DNA from 3 places in the Clostridium sp. DJ247 genome. Region 3 is predicted to be linked to each of the others. Evidence: riboswitches for the same ligand, from Rfam matches in the RefSeq annotation. Region 3 holds a riboswitch; each other region holds the start of a gene.
The links. Region 3 has a riboswitch for cyclic di-AMP ahead of dapB (4-hydroxy-tetrahydrodipicolinate reductase). Riboswitches for the same ligand answer to the same signal wherever they lie in the genome.
Positions count from the first base shown of each region.

Region 1: another riboswitch for cyclic di-AMP. It lies ahead of HGI79_RS04645 (cell wall hydrolase); the one in region 3 lies ahead of dapB (4-hydroxy-tetrahydrodipicolinate reductase).
Region 2: another riboswitch for cyclic di-AMP. It lies ahead of HGI79_RS21920 (cell wall hydrolase); the one in region 3 lies ahead of dapB (4-hydroxy-tetrahydrodipicolinate reductase).

Region 1 is NZ_JABAIW010000007.1:66,140-73,065, reverse strand. Features, by position in the region: gene ptsP (phosphoenolpyruvate--protein phosphotransferase) at 1-177, shown strand, start outside; gene HGI79_RS04665 (DUF4652 domain-containing protein) at 339-1,127, shown strand; gene HGI79_RS04660 (hypothetical protein) at 1,152-2,447, shown strand; gene trxA (thioredoxin) at 2,584-2,901, shown strand; gene HGI79_RS04650 (NAD(P)/FAD-dependent oxidoreductase) at 3,135-3,995, shown strand; gene HGI79_RS04645 (cell wall hydrolase) at 4,355-4,882, opposite strand; cyclic di-AMP (ydaO/yuaA leader) riboswitch at 4,885-5,009, opposite strand; gene cdaA (diadenylate cyclase CdaA) at 5,146-5,994, shown strand; gene HGI79_RS04635 (CdaR family protein) at 6,051-6,926, shown strand, end outside.
Region 2 is NZ_JABAIW010000105.1:201-4,722, forward strand. Features, by position in the region: gene HGI79_RS21915 (DUF2935 domain-containing protein) at 1-796, shown strand, start outside; cyclic di-AMP (ydaO/yuaA leader) riboswitch at 1,197-1,322, shown strand; gene HGI79_RS21920 (cell wall hydrolase) at 1,327-2,097, shown strand; gene HGI79_RS21925 (cell wall hydrolase) at 2,298-2,738, shown strand; gene HGI79_RS21930 (hypothetical protein) at 2,786-3,223, shown strand; gene HGI79_RS21935 (hypothetical protein) at 3,277-3,858, opposite strand; gene HGI79_RS21940 (DUF3892 domain-containing protein) at 4,005-4,235, opposite strand; gene HGI79_RS21945 (hypothetical protein) at 4,311-4,522, opposite strand, start outside.
Region 3 is NZ_JABAIW010000070.1:4,451-11,376, forward strand. Features, by position in the region: gene ablB (putative beta-lysine N-acetyltransferase) at 1-250, opposite strand, end outside; gene ablA (lysine 2,3-aminomutase) at 234-1,505, opposite strand; gene dapB (4-hydroxy-tetrahydrodipicolinate reductase) at 1,550-2,371, opposite strand; cyclic di-AMP (ydaO/yuaA leader) riboswitch at 2,486-2,616, opposite strand; partial or broken gene HGI79_RS23565 (chloride channel protein) at 3,123-3,512, shown strand; gene HGI79_RS23570 (TrkA C-terminal domain-containing protein) at 3,675-3,884, shown strand; gene HGI79_RS19945 (GGDEF domain-containing protein) at 3,928-4,548, shown strand; gene HGI79_RS19950 (ABC transporter ATP-binding protein) at 4,969-6,702, opposite strand; gene HGI79_RS19955 (S9 family peptidase) at 6,866-6,926, opposite strand, start outside.

The sequences.
Region 1 (6,926 bases), on a different contig from region 3:
AAGCTTATAAAGATGACAATAGAAGCTGCACACAAAGAAGGTAAATGGTGTGGAATGTGTGGAGAAATGGCTGGAGATGAAAAAGCTATTCCTACTTTAGTTGAATATGGATTAGATGAATTCTCAATGAGTGCATCTTCCATGTTAAGAGCAAAACAATTAATAATGGAAAACTAAAAAGTATACAAAAGCCTGAGCTAAGTAAAATCTTGGTTCAGGTTTTTTATTTGAGAAAAATTCAACTGTAAACATATATTTTAGTATATAATATAAAATATATATATAAAATTTAAGTTAAATATTTAGATAAGTTTATATAGGTTAAGGAGGAATTTATTATGAAAAACTTTAAGAATAAAAGAGTATATGCATTATGTTCTATATCAATTATAATGACTCTAGCTTTAACTGCATGTGCAGCATCTCAGAATAAAACAACTTCTAATAGTAGTAGTGAACCAACATCTCAACAACAAAATACCAGTGGTAATAATAATTCTACTACTAATGAGTCTAATAAAGAAAAAAATGAAACTAATGGAACTAATGAAATTAATGTTATTAACATGAATAATAGTAATGTGCCTAAAATAGTAAAGCAGCAGCTTGAAAAAGGATCAAAAGCAAGGTTTAATACACCGTGGAAAAGTAGTCCTTCTGGAACATATAGTGCCTGTGTAGAGGGTAAAGGACCTGAAGCCATAGAAGAAGGAGTAGGTCAGATATTTGTAAAAAATAATAGTGGAGATATATTTAGTTTTAAAATTCAAGATAACGAAAAAATTTCACCTAAGTTTATACAATGGGCTGATGGGGAGAATTTATTAGTTGTAATAGGGTCTGCACATGGAACTGTATCTAAGGGTGGAAATTTATATCTACTTAATGTTAATAGTGGTAAAATGTTTACGGTTTTAGAAATACCAGATAAAAAACAGGAAATTATGTCTGTTGAAAAAAATAATGACAGTTTAAAATTAAAAGTAAATGTTTATGATGATAACAACTATAATAAATCGCATACAGAAAATTGGACAGTGTCCTCATTTAATATAAACTTAAATAATAAGATGCAAGTGAAAAACTCAGAAGGTAAAGTTATCTTCACAATTAATTATAGTAATTAATAAGTTGACTCAGGAGCTTAATTTATGGATAAATCTAAAAAGATATACATTAAGGCTTTAGATAAATATAATAATGGATATATAGATGATGCAATACAGCTATGTGAAAAAAGTATTTCTATAGATATGACCAATGCGGCAGCTATTAATCTTAAAGGATTGCTATATTACCTCAAAGGTGATTTAGATGGTGCACAAAAACTTTGGAAAATGAACTATCAAATTAACAAAGATAGCGTATCAGAAAAATACTTAAATGATACTAAGCAAGATAAAGAAAGATTAAAAATTTATAGTCAAGCTGTGCAGCTTGTAGAGGGATTAAAAATAAATGAAGCATTAAGGTTATTAAAAGTATGTGAGGAAAGTGATTATAATTATATAAATACTAATAATTATATTACTTCCTGCTATATTAGTATAGGGGAATATGATAAGGCATTAAAACATATAGAAAATGTATTAAAACTAGATAAGACAAACGACACTGCAAAAGAAAATAGAAGAACCTTAGAGAAATACGGTGTTATCAAAAAAAATATAGATTTTAAGATCATTGCATATAGCTGTATGCTCATGGCTTGTATTGCTATATTAATTATGACTACTTTTATATATAGGAAAAAAATAAGAGATACATATGCTAGTATTAAGTATAATATTAGTAAAAGTATATCTAAAGCTAGTAAAAGTAACAAGCAAGCTCAAAATATAGAAGCAACTAAAGCTAATAGTAAAACTGATGTTAAGACAACTAATAATAATGAAAAAAATAACAAAACAGAAACAAATAAAACAGAAAAACAAAACTTTAATTCAGAAGCACTAAAAAAATATGTACAAAGTAGAAACTATGAAGGTATATATGATTTATATATGAGTTGGAAAGATAAAGAAGTACCTGACAATGACAAAGTAGTTTTGTCTACAGCATATGAAGTATTGCAAAATGAAGGCGTTAACTATTTTTATAATAATGGATGCATTTATCTTAATAATGCAAATTATTCAAATGCTAAGGATTATCTCGGGAGAGCATATAGTATAGGTAGTCAGAGTTATTTATGTTCTCATATAGTATATATGTTTGGAACCTCATATGATTTGTCAGGAGACAGGGAAAACGCTGCAAGATATTATACTGAGTATATTAATGCTTTCCCTAGTGGTGGTTATGCTGAGCAAGTATTATATAATTTGGTGACGATTTATAAAAATACAGATAAATCTAAAGCTAAAGTATATGGCGAAAAGCTAGTGCAGCTATATCCGTACTCTATTTATAATAATTCAGTAGTAAAAAGCATTATAAATAATTAAAAGCTTAAATACATATACTTTCTTTGTAAATTATAATAATATTAATGAAAAAATTGACTGTTAGAATAATATAGTATAAATTAAAATTATATAAAATTAATAGTGTTGCATATAATTATATTTGGAGGTAAAAGTAATTATGAAAGAAATAAAAGATACAAGTTTTCATGAAATAATTAATGCTTCATCAACTCCTGTAGTTGTTGACTTTTGGGCTACCTGGTGTGGACCATGTAAAATGTTAGCTCCTATATTTGAAGAACTATCAAATGAACTTAAAGGCAAAGCAGATTTCTACAAATTGAATGTTGATGAGAACCCTGTAGCTTCAACACAGTATAAAGTGTCAAGCATACCTACTATTATAGTATTTAAAAATGGAAAAGTAGCTGAGACATTAGTTGGGTTTAGACCAAAAGAGGCTATTAAGAGCTTGATAGAAAAACATATCTAAATGTATTGAGATAGGATGGCAAATTAGTATTGTATTAGTTTGCCATTTTATATATATGTAAAGTTAAATAAAGTGAAACTTGAATCAGATGGGGTTTTGACCCCACCTGATTCTTAGTTGAATGAATACAGGGACGTAGTTGCTCTTTACTCCCACTTTGGAGAAGATGGGAGTATTAGAGCGGGTAGTCATCGGATAAAATTTACAAGAATTGATGAGAGGTGTGAAAATTTTTGAATAACAGGTATGACATAGCTATAATTGGCAGTGGTCCAGCGGGATTAGCAGCTGCCATTAATGCAAAAATAAGAAATAAAAATATAATTATATTTGGATATAAAGACCTAAGCAACAAGCTTGTAAAGGCACCTAAAGTAAATAATTATTTAGGTTTTTACGATGTTACTGGTAATGAGCTGAAAGCACAATTTGAAAAACACATAAATTCTATGAATATAAGCATTACTTATGAAAGAGTAAATAATGTATACGCCATGGGAGAATATTTTGCACTAGCAGTAAACGATAAAATGTATGAAGCAAAAGCAGTTATTATAGCAACAGGAATGGAGTACACAAAACCTATTAAAGGTGAAGAAGAGTTTCTAGGAAAAGGCGTAGGATACTGTGCTACTTGTGATGCTCCACTGTATAGAGGAAAAATAGTAACAATTATAGGTTATAATAAAGAAGCAGAAGAAGAAGCAAACTATGTAAGCGAGCTAACTGATAAACTTTATTATATACCCATGTATAATGGAACTTATGACTTAAGAACTAGTATACAAATAGTTAAGGATAAACCAGCAGAAATACACGGAGAAGATAGGGTTAAAAAATTAATTTTAAAAAATGGTGAAATTATTACAGATGGAATATTTGTATTGAAGGATAGTGTAGCACCAAGCCAACTTGTGCCAGGACTATTAATGGAGGATGAACATATCCAGGTAGATTTAAATATGAATACAAATATTCGGGGATGTTTTGCAGCTGGGGACTGTGTGAGTAAGCCATATCAGTATTTAAAAGCGGCAGGGCAAGGGCAAACCGCAGCACTAAATGCAGTACTGTATTTAAACTCTTTGGAATAATGTAGCGGTTATAAACCCAAAACTTTACGTATGCCCCCGGGATATGTTACCAGTTATTCGGCACTATAAATACTTTTTATGAGTCTAAAGTTCAGATTTGAGAAAAAGCTAAGAACCTAGATAAACTCGCTTCGCTGAAACATATCTAGGTTCTAAGTTTTTTTCTCAAATCTGAGCTAAGACTCATTAAAAAAGTATTTAAATGTGCCTTCACAACTGGTAACATATCCCTATGAATAAGTAAAATTTTTGATTTGAAACCTTTTGGAATTAATATAAATAACCCTATACACCAATTTTAGTGTATAGGGTTATTTATATATGTGCTTAGCTATATATTAGCTAAAGAAAGGATATGTCTAGTTAACTACAAAGAATACATGATTTCCAATGGTTTTAATATTTTTCTTATTTATGTTTTTCATCCATTGAGATGTTGCTATCCTTGGGTTATAAAAGAAAACTGCCTTTTCTGTAGGGTCTTCTCCTTTCAAAGCTTCAAATACGGCTTTATAGCTACTCTCATCAGCAGTTACGTTTATGTTACCGTTTCTTATACATGAAAAAGCACCTTTTTGTTTTATTACGCCTTCTATTGTTTTAGGAAACTCAGGATATCTCACTCGATTTAGAATTACTGAAGCTACTGCTACTTTACCTTCAAAAGGTTCACAGTTACTTTCAGCATAAACTACTTTAGCCATTAAATGAATATCATCCTGAGTAACATAGATTTTCTGACCAGAATAGTTGAAAACTTGAACTATTTGGTCTTGTTGATTGAACAAGGTTGAGTCAACAGTATTAGGGTCTTTTGCATTTACCTTATTTGTAGAAAAAAATAAAAATGTAAATAAAAAACCTATAAAGAAAATAATTTTTTTCAATATAATCCTCTCCTTTTACCTACGGGGTTAGCTGACGGGTTCGGTAAAGGCATAACCTACGTATAAAACGATTCACCCCAAAATCTTGGTTTCCCCGCGTTTAATAAAACTTAGGCTAATGGTATTATACCCGTTAAAGAAAAAATAATACAAAACATAAAAAATTTTTTAATAATTTATAAAATCAAATTTTCATTTGATATAAACAATATTAAATAGTGTATAATTGTAAATAGATATTATTTTTCAGGGTGGTGAAGTGGGTGGAAATACTGGACATAGTAGTTAACTCTATAAAAAATATTAGTATATCTTCTGTAATGGATATACTAGCGGTATCTTATATTTTTTACAAAAGTTACATGTTGATAAAGGAAACAAGAGCTGAACAGCTTTTAAAGGGAATAATACTTATTATTTTACTTATTCCTGTAAGTAGTTTTTTAAATTTAACTATGCTTAATTGGATATTAACAAAAACGATAACAATAGGTGTACTGTCTTTCATTATAATATTTCAACCGGAAATTCGTAGAGTATTAGAACATTTAGGAAGAAGTGCATTTAGTGATAAACATATATTAGAAGATGAGGAAACTATGGAAAGAGTGGTAACTGAAATTGTCAGTTCTATTGAAAATCTATCAAAAAGTAGAACTGGTGCTTTAATAATAGTAGAACAGTTAACTGGACTTGGAGATATAATCAACACAGGCACAAAACTAGATGCTTTAGTTTCCACAGAATTGTTAGAAAATATATTTGTAGTAAATACTCCACTACATGATGGAGCTGCAGTAATAAGAAATGATAGGATAATATCTGCAGGCTGTTTTTTACCTCTGACTAATAACACAGAATTAAATAAAAAGCTTGGTACTAGACACAGAGCTGCTATAGGTATCTCAGAAAATTCTGATGCATTAATAATAGTTGTGTCAGAAGAAACAGGTATTGTATCCCTTGCAGTGAATGGAGTTTTAACAAGAAATTATAATAAGGATAGACTAAAAGATATTTTAATTAGAATAATTAAAAGAAGACAACATAAAAAGCTAACCTTTAGAGAGCGGGTGATGGAGTGGAAGAAAAGGCTAAAAACCGACAATTAATTATCAAAATTTGTTGTGTAATAGCTTCCTTCGTTTTATGGCTGTATATCTTTAATGTGGAGAATCCAATAAGAGAGCGGAAAATAACTGTACCAGTTCAGGTTATAAATAAGGATGTACTGACTCAAGCTAAACTAGTTCCAGTAGGTATTGAGGCATTAAATGTAAGTATTACTATAAGAGGAAACGCTTTAGATATATACTCTATAAAAGCAGAAGATTTTCAACTGCAATCAGATTTAAATGCTTATGTAGTTAGAAAAGGTGAAAATAAAATACCAGTAGAAATTAAAAAGAGTCCCAATAATATAAGAATTGTAAATACGGATAACTTATGGGTCAGCATAATTTTGGAAGATTTAAAACAAAAGGTGGTTCCAGTAAAGGTAACTTTAGATGGAAAGATTAAGCAAGGTTTTTTTGCTCTTCAGCCAGTTATAAAGACTACAGAAGTTCAAGTAAATGGACCAGCAGATATAGTATCTGCAGTAAATGATGTTATAGTAAAATGTGACATAACAGGATTGTCTAAGGATATAAACGGTATGCTAATTCCTAATGCGGAGGATAAGTCTGGGAATATCATAAAGGGTGTGAATATAGTTCCAAATTCTGTAGAGGTGATAATACCTATTAAAAAGACGAAAAGCGTGCCAATTAATGTAAAAACAAAGGGAACTCTAAATAATGGTGGAAAAATAAAAGCTATAGTTCCTACTATAGCATATGTGGATATTGCTGGAGATGATGATGTAATATCTGGTATAGCAAGTTTAGATACAGAGCCTATAGATTTAAATAAGCTAGTAGATAAAGATACAGTAGAGTCTAAAATTATAGTTCCTAAAGGTGTAATTCTTGTAAATAATAACAGTATAATTAAAGTTAAAATTAATTTTGATAAAGGTACTCAAAAACAATTTAATCTAGAT
Region 2 (4,522 bases), on a different contig from region 3:
TTTAAAGAAAGAAACCTTATTTGAACATCGTTTTTGGCTGCAGATATTAGGTGATCATAGCCGTTTTATTTTGGACGCTTTGTCACCGGAAGAGATTGAAAAAATACAGCGTGTTAATTATTTCAAAACCTTATTTGATAACTTACTAGAGAATGCTAGAATGGACTTAGCTGGTGATGGATTATTACAGTTGAATAAACTTGCTTATGGTGCAGCTCAGCAAATTCGTGGTTTTAAATTAAGCATCTTATATGAATTAATAGCTGGAAAAGTAAAAATTAATATGCCCCCAACATTTCTGAATCATATGGTTAATGAACTTGAGGAATATATTCTTGTTCTAAATTGTATTGCACATAGCCAAGTAGCAGTAGCCAATTCCCTGCATTATCACCTGTTATGGCTGCCTGATGCTTCAGGACATGCCTCTGCTATTTCTAGTTCTCTTGATATGTCTGAAAAGTCTTTGATTAAGGTAAGCAGAAGATTTACTAAAGAGTTCGATAACCTTTATTTAAAGTCTATTGAAGAAAAAGGCTATACAAGAACTGGACTAATGGATTTTCCAGCTATTCATAAGCTTAATACAGATGCTGATTCTGAAATTGATGTCTTTAAAGAATTTTTAGGAGATTTAGAGAAGTCAATCTTAGATAAAAAGGTATTAGGTTATCTTAAACCTTTAATGACTGATCATATGTATAGAGAGGAATGTTATTATCAAATAAAACTTTCTAGAGTGTCAGAAGTCACTCCACCTGCATGTGATCCAACTAGACCTAGAATCATGGATTAACATAGAACATTAGGATATAGATACCCATGCCCGAAATTTAACTTATACTACGGTATATATTACCATGTTTCGTCACGTTAAATATTTTTAATTAGTCTAAAGCTCAAATTTGAGAAAAGCCTAAGAACTTTGATAAACTCGTACCTCAAACATATCTAAAGTTCTAAGGTTTTTCTCAAATTTTCGCTAAGACTAATAAAAAAATATTTAAATGTGACTTCAACATTGGTAATATGTACCTACGTATAAGTTAAATTTAAGTTGTGGGTATCTATAGTAATACTGTGTGGACAATGGCCCAACACAGTATTTTTTATACTTTTTATAATATATATTCCTTCGTTTCCAACAATTCACCATAGAACCAACCTGGAACTTTTGTTACAATAACAGTTGCAAAGAAGCAAATAAGCCGAATCTCCTTATGGAGTACGGGGGATCTATAATAGGGGTGAATCTTTATATTGAAGTAGGGTGCCTCAACCCGAACCCGTCAACTAACCTCGGAGGCAAAAGAGGAGGATAACTATATGTTAAAATCAAAAACATTAAAATCAATGCTACTCACGATAACGTTGTCAATACTATCAGCTAGCTCTGTACATGCTGCAGGTTATACTGTTCAGTCCGGTGATTCACTTTACAATATAGGTAAGCTTTTCAATACAACAACCAGCATACTGATGCAGAATAACAATCTTTTAAACAGCTATATATATCCTGGCCAAAAGTTAAGTGTTCCAAGCAGGACATATACTGTACAGACTAATGATTCCCTCTACTTAGTGTCTAGAAAATATGGAGTATCACTTCTTTCACTAAGACACGCTAATAACGAGTGGGACAATCTTATTTATCCTGGCCAATCTTTAAACATACCTGCTTCAAATAGTTTAGTTAGCAAACCACAAGCATCTAGTGGTGTTATTTCTTATACAGCTAGTGACGTGGATTTATTAGCAAGACTAATAACTGCGGAGGCAGAAGGACAGCCTTATAACGCAAAGGTAGCTGTAGGAGCAGTAGTAGTGAACAGAGTTCAAGACTCTCGTTTCCCTAAAACAATAAGTGATGTAATATATCAAAAAGATGCTGGTTATTATCAATTTACACCAGTACTAAATGGTTTTATTAATAAACCTGCATCTGCTGAATCTATAAAGGCTGCTAGAGAAGCTCTTACTGGTGCTGATCCAACTAATGGAGCTTTATATTACTTCGATGACAGCACAACTAACAAATGGCTTTGGGCGAAAACTGTAGCTTTAAGAGCAGACAGAATGGTTTTCTCATATTATTAAAACACATTAAAAGATTGCCTGTATTATGGCAGTCTTTATTTTTTATAATTTATAGTAACTTTTTTTACTCCACCTTCATAGTATATATATGTAACAACAATTTTGAAAAGTGTTATTATAAACATATTTATAAACCTGCACATTTTGCTCAACTGCTAAATAAACTAATATCATGCGAATATTTTATGAGGTGATACATTATGCCAATGTCAGATAGAGAGCTGCTGGCAAGGATAATCAAATGTGAAGCTGGCGGAGAGGGCGAGAATGGAATGAAGGCAGTTGCCACTACTGTTATGAACAGAGTAAGAGTTCCGTCTGGTGAATACCGCAGAATATGCCAGGGCGACGTTAGAAAGGTAATCTATCAGAAAGGTCAATTTGACTGTATGAGACCGGTTTTAGGGGGAGTACCTAATCCTCAGACTATTTGGGCTAATCCTCCAGAAGCCATACACTATAGAATAGCAGATTGGGCAATAGCAGGCAGCAGATTATTTACAATAGGATATTCACTATGGTATTTTAATCCATATGCTCCTTGTCCTTATACTTTCCCATATAATGGCAATGGTAGTTTTCAAGTAAAGATTGCTAACCACTGTTTTTATAATCCTACTGCTGGCTATTTTGAAACTTAGTTTATTACTCACTTAAATAATAACAATTAATTTATGGAGGTCATTCTATGTTTCCTCAATGTTACTTAAACTGTGGTAACCCTTATTACAGATCAGCACCTATTCCTAGTGTATTTCCTGGACCTACACCTACACCAAGCATGATGCCAACTCCAGGTACAATGCCAACTCCAGGTGCAGCACCAGTCACTGCCCCAACAATTGGACCAGCACCTACACCTGGTGACTTTGACGTAGAGCCTGATTCTCCTACAGTTTTGGATATAGGATATACTCAAGGATATCTAAGACGACAAATAGGTAGGCTATTACGTGTAACTTTCTTAGTTGGTACTGATACCCTACAAGATCGTTCCGGTATATTAGAAACTGTTGGAATTAGTTACATTATATTGAGAGAAACAGGGTCTAATATACGTACCTTATGTGATATTTATTCAATTAAATTTGTATCCATAATACCATCAGCAGCAGAAATGGCGTAAATATATGTTAATTCACAAATAAGGCCAGTAATTACTGGTCTTATTTTGTCACTTCATCTCCATTTGTATGTAAAACTAATACTTGCTCTTAGAAAGCGATTTATCTTATCAATTTCATAATTAGTATCCTTTAATTTAAAAAATATCAGCGATATAGCCTCCCACAAAAAAATCCAACCACCTATGTTTACTCCTTCTAACATTGTATTGCAAAAAATATCTCTATTTAATTTACTTTCTAATGAAAAACCTATAAGAAGAAGTAAAAAGGATATTAGTATATAATTAAGGGCATTTATGTAGGAATCCTTTAAGGAAAGCTTTTTTAGCCTAAGCTTAAGTAAATAATAACTTTCTAATGCTGAAACTACTAATTTTTCTTTTTTTTCATCTCTATTCTCTTCTGTTATAAAAAAATTTATGTCTATACCATATTCAATAGGAATATCAGAAGAACAATCCTCTAAATATAGCTGTATGTTTTTATCTATATCTCTTATCTTCAAAGGAGCATTATCTAAGTTGTTGAAGATATTTAGATATTTTTCTACACTAATATCAATTATATAATTCCTTGTATTTTCATTGATATCATAGATATCATATATATTCTTTAAGTAATTTTTTTCTCTCATATTATAATACAATCTCCTGCTTCTCTGTTTTTAAGTTAACACTCTTATTCTTACATATGCGAATAGTTTGTAACTTATTATTTATTTAAACACAAATAGCACTTTCAGTTATGAAAAACTAGAGATTGAAATATAACCCATATGCTTCAAAATGTTGGTATATCATCTAAGTTGTCACTTTCCACGTCATTAGGATTACTTCTTAAATACTGTCTTCCATTTCTCGCTGTTCCTACATTTACTCCTTCTATCAAATGATCCTTAGCCATCATAATAGCTTCATCAATAGAATAAACATTGCCATTTTCTAGCATTATGTCAGTAATGTCCCCATGATTATTTTTCTTAACCTTTATTATTTTTGATTTGTTATCCATATTAATTCCTCCTTTTATTTAACCAGCACATCTACAAATATTTAATTAGTAACTATTAAATTATATCCTTAGTTCTTACTTAACATATGCATTTACAACAGTTGATACATAATGATCTCTCCCCTCCTTTACCATTGCCACAATTTTAGGTGCTTGTGGTTCATCTACATAAATGCTATAAGCATTCAGTCCTATTTGATCTAGTTCTTTATTTCTGTTAACTACTAATCTAGAGTTTCCTTTGTATTCATAACCATCACAAGCAGTACGAAACTGATCCTCCAGCT
Region 3 (6,926 bases):
CATCTATTTTACCTTCTAATTGAAACTTTGCATCAACAAAATTTCTAAATGAATTGATATCACAGTTACAAATAACCTTGCCTAAATGATTCTTCGATGCAAAGTGAATTATTCTCTTTAGATTTTGTACTGAAATATCTTTAAAATCAATTATCTTCACACGGCTATTAGTATAGTCCACATATATTTTAGCTAAATCTATTTTAATATAAGAATTATTATTTAATTTACAGCTATCTACATTTCTCATACTGTTCTCTCCTTTTTATTCTAACATTACTTCTTGGTGTTAGGCAGACCCACTCATCTCTAAGGAGTTTTTCTAGACCTTTATACTCATCCTTCTTAAACTTGTTGCATATTCCACAACTTTTACATTCATGTGTTTTGTCAGATGGTTCAGTATAAGTGCATAATATTCCTTCGTAGTTTCTCAATATTAATTTTTCTGGTGATTGTGATACTAAATATTGAGGGTTTATAGGTATTTTTCCACCACCTCCAGGAGCATCAACTACAAATGTAGGTACCGCAAATCCAGAAGTATGCCCACGTAAAAGCTCAATAATTTCTACACCTGTTGAAACTGTTGTTCTAAAATGCTCAATTCCTTCAGATAAATCGCATTGATATATATAGTAGGGTCTTACTCTATTTTTTACTAACTCATGCATGAGACTTTTCATGATATAAGGACAGTCATTAATATTCCTTAACAGTACAGACTGATTTCCCAAAGGAACCCCTGAATCTGCAAGCATTTTACATGCTAATATTGATTCTTCGGTTATTTCACTTGGATGATTGAAATGTGTATTAATCCAAACTGGATGATACTTCTTTATGATATTGCATAGATTATCAGTTATTCTTTGTGGCATAACAACTGGCACTCTAGTTCCAATTCTTATAACCTCCACATGTTTTATATTTCTTAGATTTTCTAATATAAATTCAAGTTTTTCATCCGATATACACAGTGCATCACCACCTGATAACAATACATCTCGAACTTCTTTATGGCATTTTATATACTCAATAGCCCTCAAGATATCATTATTTGATAAAGAAACATCTTCTTGTCCTGCAAAACGTCTTCTTGTGCAATGTCTGCAATACATAGAACATTGTTCAGTAACTAGAAGCAGAACCCTATCTGGATATCTGTGGGTTAATCCGGGGACAGGCGAATCTAAAGTTTCATGCAGTGGATCACTGCTATCATATTTAGAAACTTTTACCTCATGAGTAGTTGGAATTGCTTGTCTTCTAATAGGACATTTATAGTTATCCACATCAATTAGCGTTGCATAATAAGGTGTTATAGCCATTTTTAGCTTTTTAAGACTAGCCTTTACTCCCTCTTTTTCTTCTTCAGTAAGGTTAACTACTTGTTTTAATTCTTCAAGGGTAGTAATTCTATTAGCAATTTGCCATTCCCAGCTATTCCACTGTTTTTCTGTTACCTCTTTCCATAATGGTATATCTTTATAGTTTCTTTTCAACTTAAACACTCCTTTTAAAAGTTAACAATAATATATCAAACTATTTATATTGCATTCGTCTCTTTTGATAGATATAAATCTGCTATAACTTTTGATAAACCTAGCACATCACTCATCTCATAAAAGCCAATTTTGTTTTGCACAAAGTTTACTGCGTGAATTGCACCCAAAGCAAAAACTTTTCTTGAAAAGGACTCATGAGAAATTGTAATTCTATCATTCTCACCAGCAATTAACACCTCATGTTTTCCAACTACACCACCAGCACGCACTGCATTTATAGGTATATCTGCTTCATCAATGTCTTTACCTGAGTATAATAAACCTTTCTCTATTTCCTTAGCTATCTTTAATGCTGTACCAGATGGGCTATCTTTCTTGTTTTTATGATGGATTTCCGAAATGTGAAAATCATAATTATTCAATAAAATAGATGCTAAATTTGTTAGAATCATGAGTACATTGACTCCAAGTGTTATATTGGGCGCATATACTATTCCATTATGATTATTTCGAGCTAAAATTTCTATTTTCTTTAAATCTACTTCTGAAAAACCTGTAGTACCAATCACCATGTTAACTTTCATCTTTGATACTATCTCTGCATTTTTCAAAGTAGCCTCAGGTTTAGAAAAATCAATGACTACATTTGGCTTAGACTTTAATAACGTTTCTTCTAATTTATCGGTGCTCTCTATTTTAATTCCAATTTCCTGAATTCCAATAACTTCACCTAAATCTTTTCCTTTTTTAGTACTATCAGGACTACACATAGCTGACACAAGTTTTATATCCTTATGCTCTAGCAATGTTTTTGCAATTTCTCTTCCTGTCTTACCAATACCAATTAAACATACTCTTATCATAAAAAATCCTCCTTAATTATTCCCAAAATAATAAGCTGCAGAGAAGTCTCTGCAGCTTATAAAGCCTGATTATTTATAGGTATACCAAAAAAAGTATAATATGAGTATACCAAAAAAACTTCTCTTCAACGCTTACGAGATTAGCTGACGGATTCGGGTCGAAGAAACTAACCCTACTTGTTATGATAACAAGATTCACCCCAAAAATTGGTTCTCCCGCTCAATTGATTCAGCGCTACTAGTATTTTATTTTTTTAATAACTACATGTTTTTCCATAATTTTAATATGGTGCACCATAAATAAAATTCAGATAAAAATTAGTTGTCATTTTTCATTAATACTTAAATCTTTATTTGAGAATTAGTAAGTTCTTTATACTTATCGCTCTGTATATATAACCATATCACTTTAATATATATGTGTCAATATATATATATCGATATATATTGACACATATATATGTAGGTGTTAATATTATAAATTGGAATCTAGGAGTTTAATGCAGTTATCTTGCGTAATTTTTCCTTAGCTCTACAACTAGTTGTGTTATAAAATTTTATAAAAATTTTATCCATTCGACTATCATCCCTAAGACTCTCACTTCTACAAGCGGTGAGTTAAGAGCTGATATGCGTTGGATTGGTTCAACTATAATTCAGATGGGGTCAAAAACCCCACCTGAATTAAGTTTCACTTTATCTTGTACTTTAGAATAGGGGTAAATTAACGGAAGCAAATGAGTATAATACTACTTATAATACTTTATTTCACTGGAATAATTTTAAATTTAAGCTTATAATTGAAGGAATTATTGTAGGTGTATTTACAGGATTTATTGTCGTATTATATCGATATTTGCTAGAAGATTCTTTAAACATAATTAACAAACTTTATATGATATTGTCTCAAAAGTATTGGCTTCTTCCTTTTTGGGTTGCAGCTCTAATAATTATAGGTTACATAATAGGGCTACTAGTTAAAAAGGAGCCTATGATTAGTGGTAGTGGAATTCCCCAAGTGAAAGGAGTTCTGCTAAGAAAAATTGATATGGACTGGTTAAAGGTTATTCTTGGTAAATTTATTGACGGAGTATTGTCTATTGGATCAGGACTTTCTCTTAGAAGAGAAGGTCCTTCAGTTTAATTAGGTGCTTCGGTAGGCTTAGGATTTAGCAGAATTTTCAATTTTATAATTCCAAACCTATTTATGAATCTTTACTTGATAGATTTTTAAATCGCAATACATAGTAATAAAGTTATTAAATACAATAGAACAAAAGCTATATTAGAAATTGCTGGATGTATGGGATCAATGCTGGATGGCAAGAAAATAAAGGAAGTTGAATGGCCTGATGACTGCTTATTAGTTGGTGTTAAACGAGGGGGAAAGGAAATAATCCCAAAAGATAATACTTTAATTTACCCTGGAGATTATCTTATTGTTCTCACTAACGAGTATAAAGCTGCTTGGATAACTGAATCACTATCAGTAATGGTGAATAATTGTAAGTAAAAATCATAAAGTTAACAATTATATATTGGAGGTTGCTTATGGAATGGATATGACACTTGCTTCAAAGGAAGAAATAATATCTAAAATTGAAGAATTAATACTTAAGAATGAAGGTCCCTTTAGTGTAGTAGTAGCTGATATTGATGATTTTAAAAATTTAAATAATTTATATGGCAATCCTATCGGTGACGAAGTAATAAAAAAATTTATTTCAATTTTAAACAATAACTTATCTTCTACAGACCTTATTAGTAGAAATGGTGATGAATTTACTATACTACTTGTGAAAAAAGGTGCTGAAAGAAGTTTTATGGAGTTGGAGGAGATAAGAAGATATTTATCAGATAACACATTTAGCTTAAATTATGACGATAAAACTGAGAATATTTACTTTACTTTAAGCTTCGGAGTGGCAAGTTATCCTAGAGATGCTAAGAATGTAGTTGAACTTTTTAGAGTAGCAGATAGTGCTTTGTTTAGAGCAAAGGAATTAGGTAAAAATAGAATCTGCCTCTCTGAAGCAGAAAGCATGGTTTTAAAATCAAATTATTTTACTAAGACTCAACTTGACAGACTTTCTAAGCTTTCTAAATCAACGGATAGGACTGAAGCGTTTCTTCTAAGGGAGGCCCTTGACGATTTATTTAAAAAATATAGTAAATAACTTGCTTATATGAGATTAAAAAAGTAGTATAATAAGGACTTAATCCTTGTTTCTTCTCAGTTAAAAGATATGGAAAGTAAGTATCTGAGTTAAAAATAGAACGTATATAAATAAGGCTAGAGAAAAAGAAAGTTTTAGATTCTATAGAAAAGCATTTATTTGATTAATCAAAGTAAAACTAAAACTCTACAAGTAGTGATGTTACTTACTTGTAGAGTTTTATTAAAATATTCTAGTTCAAAATAAAACAAAAAATATACAACTTCAACCTCTACACGTGGTGGGTTAGCGTCTGCTATACGCTGTACTGATTCAATTGATACTTAGAATACTCAAATTTGTCCGAAACCCCATCTGAGTAAAGTTTCACTTTATAATATAAATAGACACAGAATTAAATCTATGTCTATTTGTAAATTTCTATGAAACCTGTTCAAATTGTAAATTATATAGAGAAGCATATACACCCTTTTGGTTTATAAGTTCTTCGTGAGTACCTGATTCTTCTATGCCATCACTTGTTAAAACAAGTATTTTATCAGCATTTTTTATAGTACTCAATCTATGTGCAATGACAATAGTAGTTCTATTCTTAGCTAATTCCTCAAGGGATTTTTGTATATATTTTTCACTTTCGTTGTCAAGAGCAGAGGTTGCCTCATCCAGGATTAATATAGGAGGATTTTTCAAGAAGGCTCTTGCAATAGAAATTCTTTGTTTCTGCCCTCCCGAAAGCTTAACTCCTCTCTCTCCTACGAAAGTATCATACCCATTTTCTAAGTTCATTATAAATTCATGGGCATTAGCTTTTTTAGCAGCTTCAACTATTTCATCATTAGAAGCTCCTGGTTTACCGTAAGCAATATTTTCCTTTATAGTACCTGTAAACATGTATACATCCTGCTGTACAATACCTATGGAGTTTCTCAAAGATTTTAACTTTATATCCTTAATGTCAACTCCATCTATAGTTATAGTTCCCTTACTAATCTCATAGAATCTCGGAATAAGGCTGCAGAAGGTTGTTTTTCCACTGCCAGACGGACCTACTAAAGCAATATTCTTTCCTGCTTGAATTTTTATGCTTATATTATCTAATATTGTGTTTGTATTATATCCAAAAGATACATTTTTAAATTCTATTTCCCCTTTAGGATTTTTTATATCCTTAGCATCTTCCTTGTCTTGTATATCTGGTTGCGTATTCATGATTTCTAAAAATCTTTCAAAGCCAGTTATTCCTCTCTGATATTGTTCAGTAAAGTTCACTAGCTTATCAATAGGATTTAAAAATATATTGATATATAATATATATATTACTAAATCCGATACTTTTGTTTCACCACGGCTAATAAAGATACCACCTACTAGTATTACAGCTAAATAAAGAATTCCCTGAAAAAATCCATTACCACTAAAGAATTTTCCCATTATGAAATATCCTGTTTCTTTTGTCTTTAGAAACTCTTCATTTCCCATTTTAAATTTTTCATTTTCAATATGCTCGTTTGAGAAAGATTTTACAACTCTTATACCTGAAAGACTGTCTTGAATTTGAGCGTTAACATTAGCAATTTTTTCTCTATTCTTTTTAAATATATATTTCATCTTTTTATTATAAAAGTAGGAAAAATAAAGCATAGCTAAGGTTATAAAGAATAAAATAGCTGTAATTTTAACATTTATATTCATTAATATTGCAAAAGAACCTAGTATTTTCAATATAGATATGAATACATCCTCAGGTCCATGATGAGCAAGCTCTGAAATGTCAAAAAGATCAGTAACTATTCTAGACATAAGCTTACCGGTGTTATTGCTATCATAATATGAAAATGAAAGCTTTTGTAAATGATTAAAAATATCACTTCTCATATTTGCTTCCATCTTAGCTCCCATTATATGCCCCCAAGATGTTATATAGTACTGACAGAAATATCTAATTACATACATAAGAAATAAACCTATTCCTATATAAATAACCAGATGGATTATCTGGCTGCTGCTTTGTGTATACACATCATTTAACATGTATCTAACTATAAGTGGAAACACTAAATCTATAGTGGAAAGAATAAGTGCACAAAACATATCCATAAAAAACATACCTTTATAAGGTATGTAGTAGTCTATAAACTTCCTTAATATACTCATATATTACCTCCTTTATTGCTAATCATAATTCTGCTATAAAAATTCAATAAAATAAGAATATCACTTTATTATTAAATATTCAATACATGAACATAAGTTTGAGGAAACCTCAAACTTATTTATAGTTGACTAAAAAGTAATCTTACTTTTCAACTTAAATATACTAATGTATTAGTATATTGTTTTCAGCAAAACTTACTATTTCTTCAATTAATTCATTATGG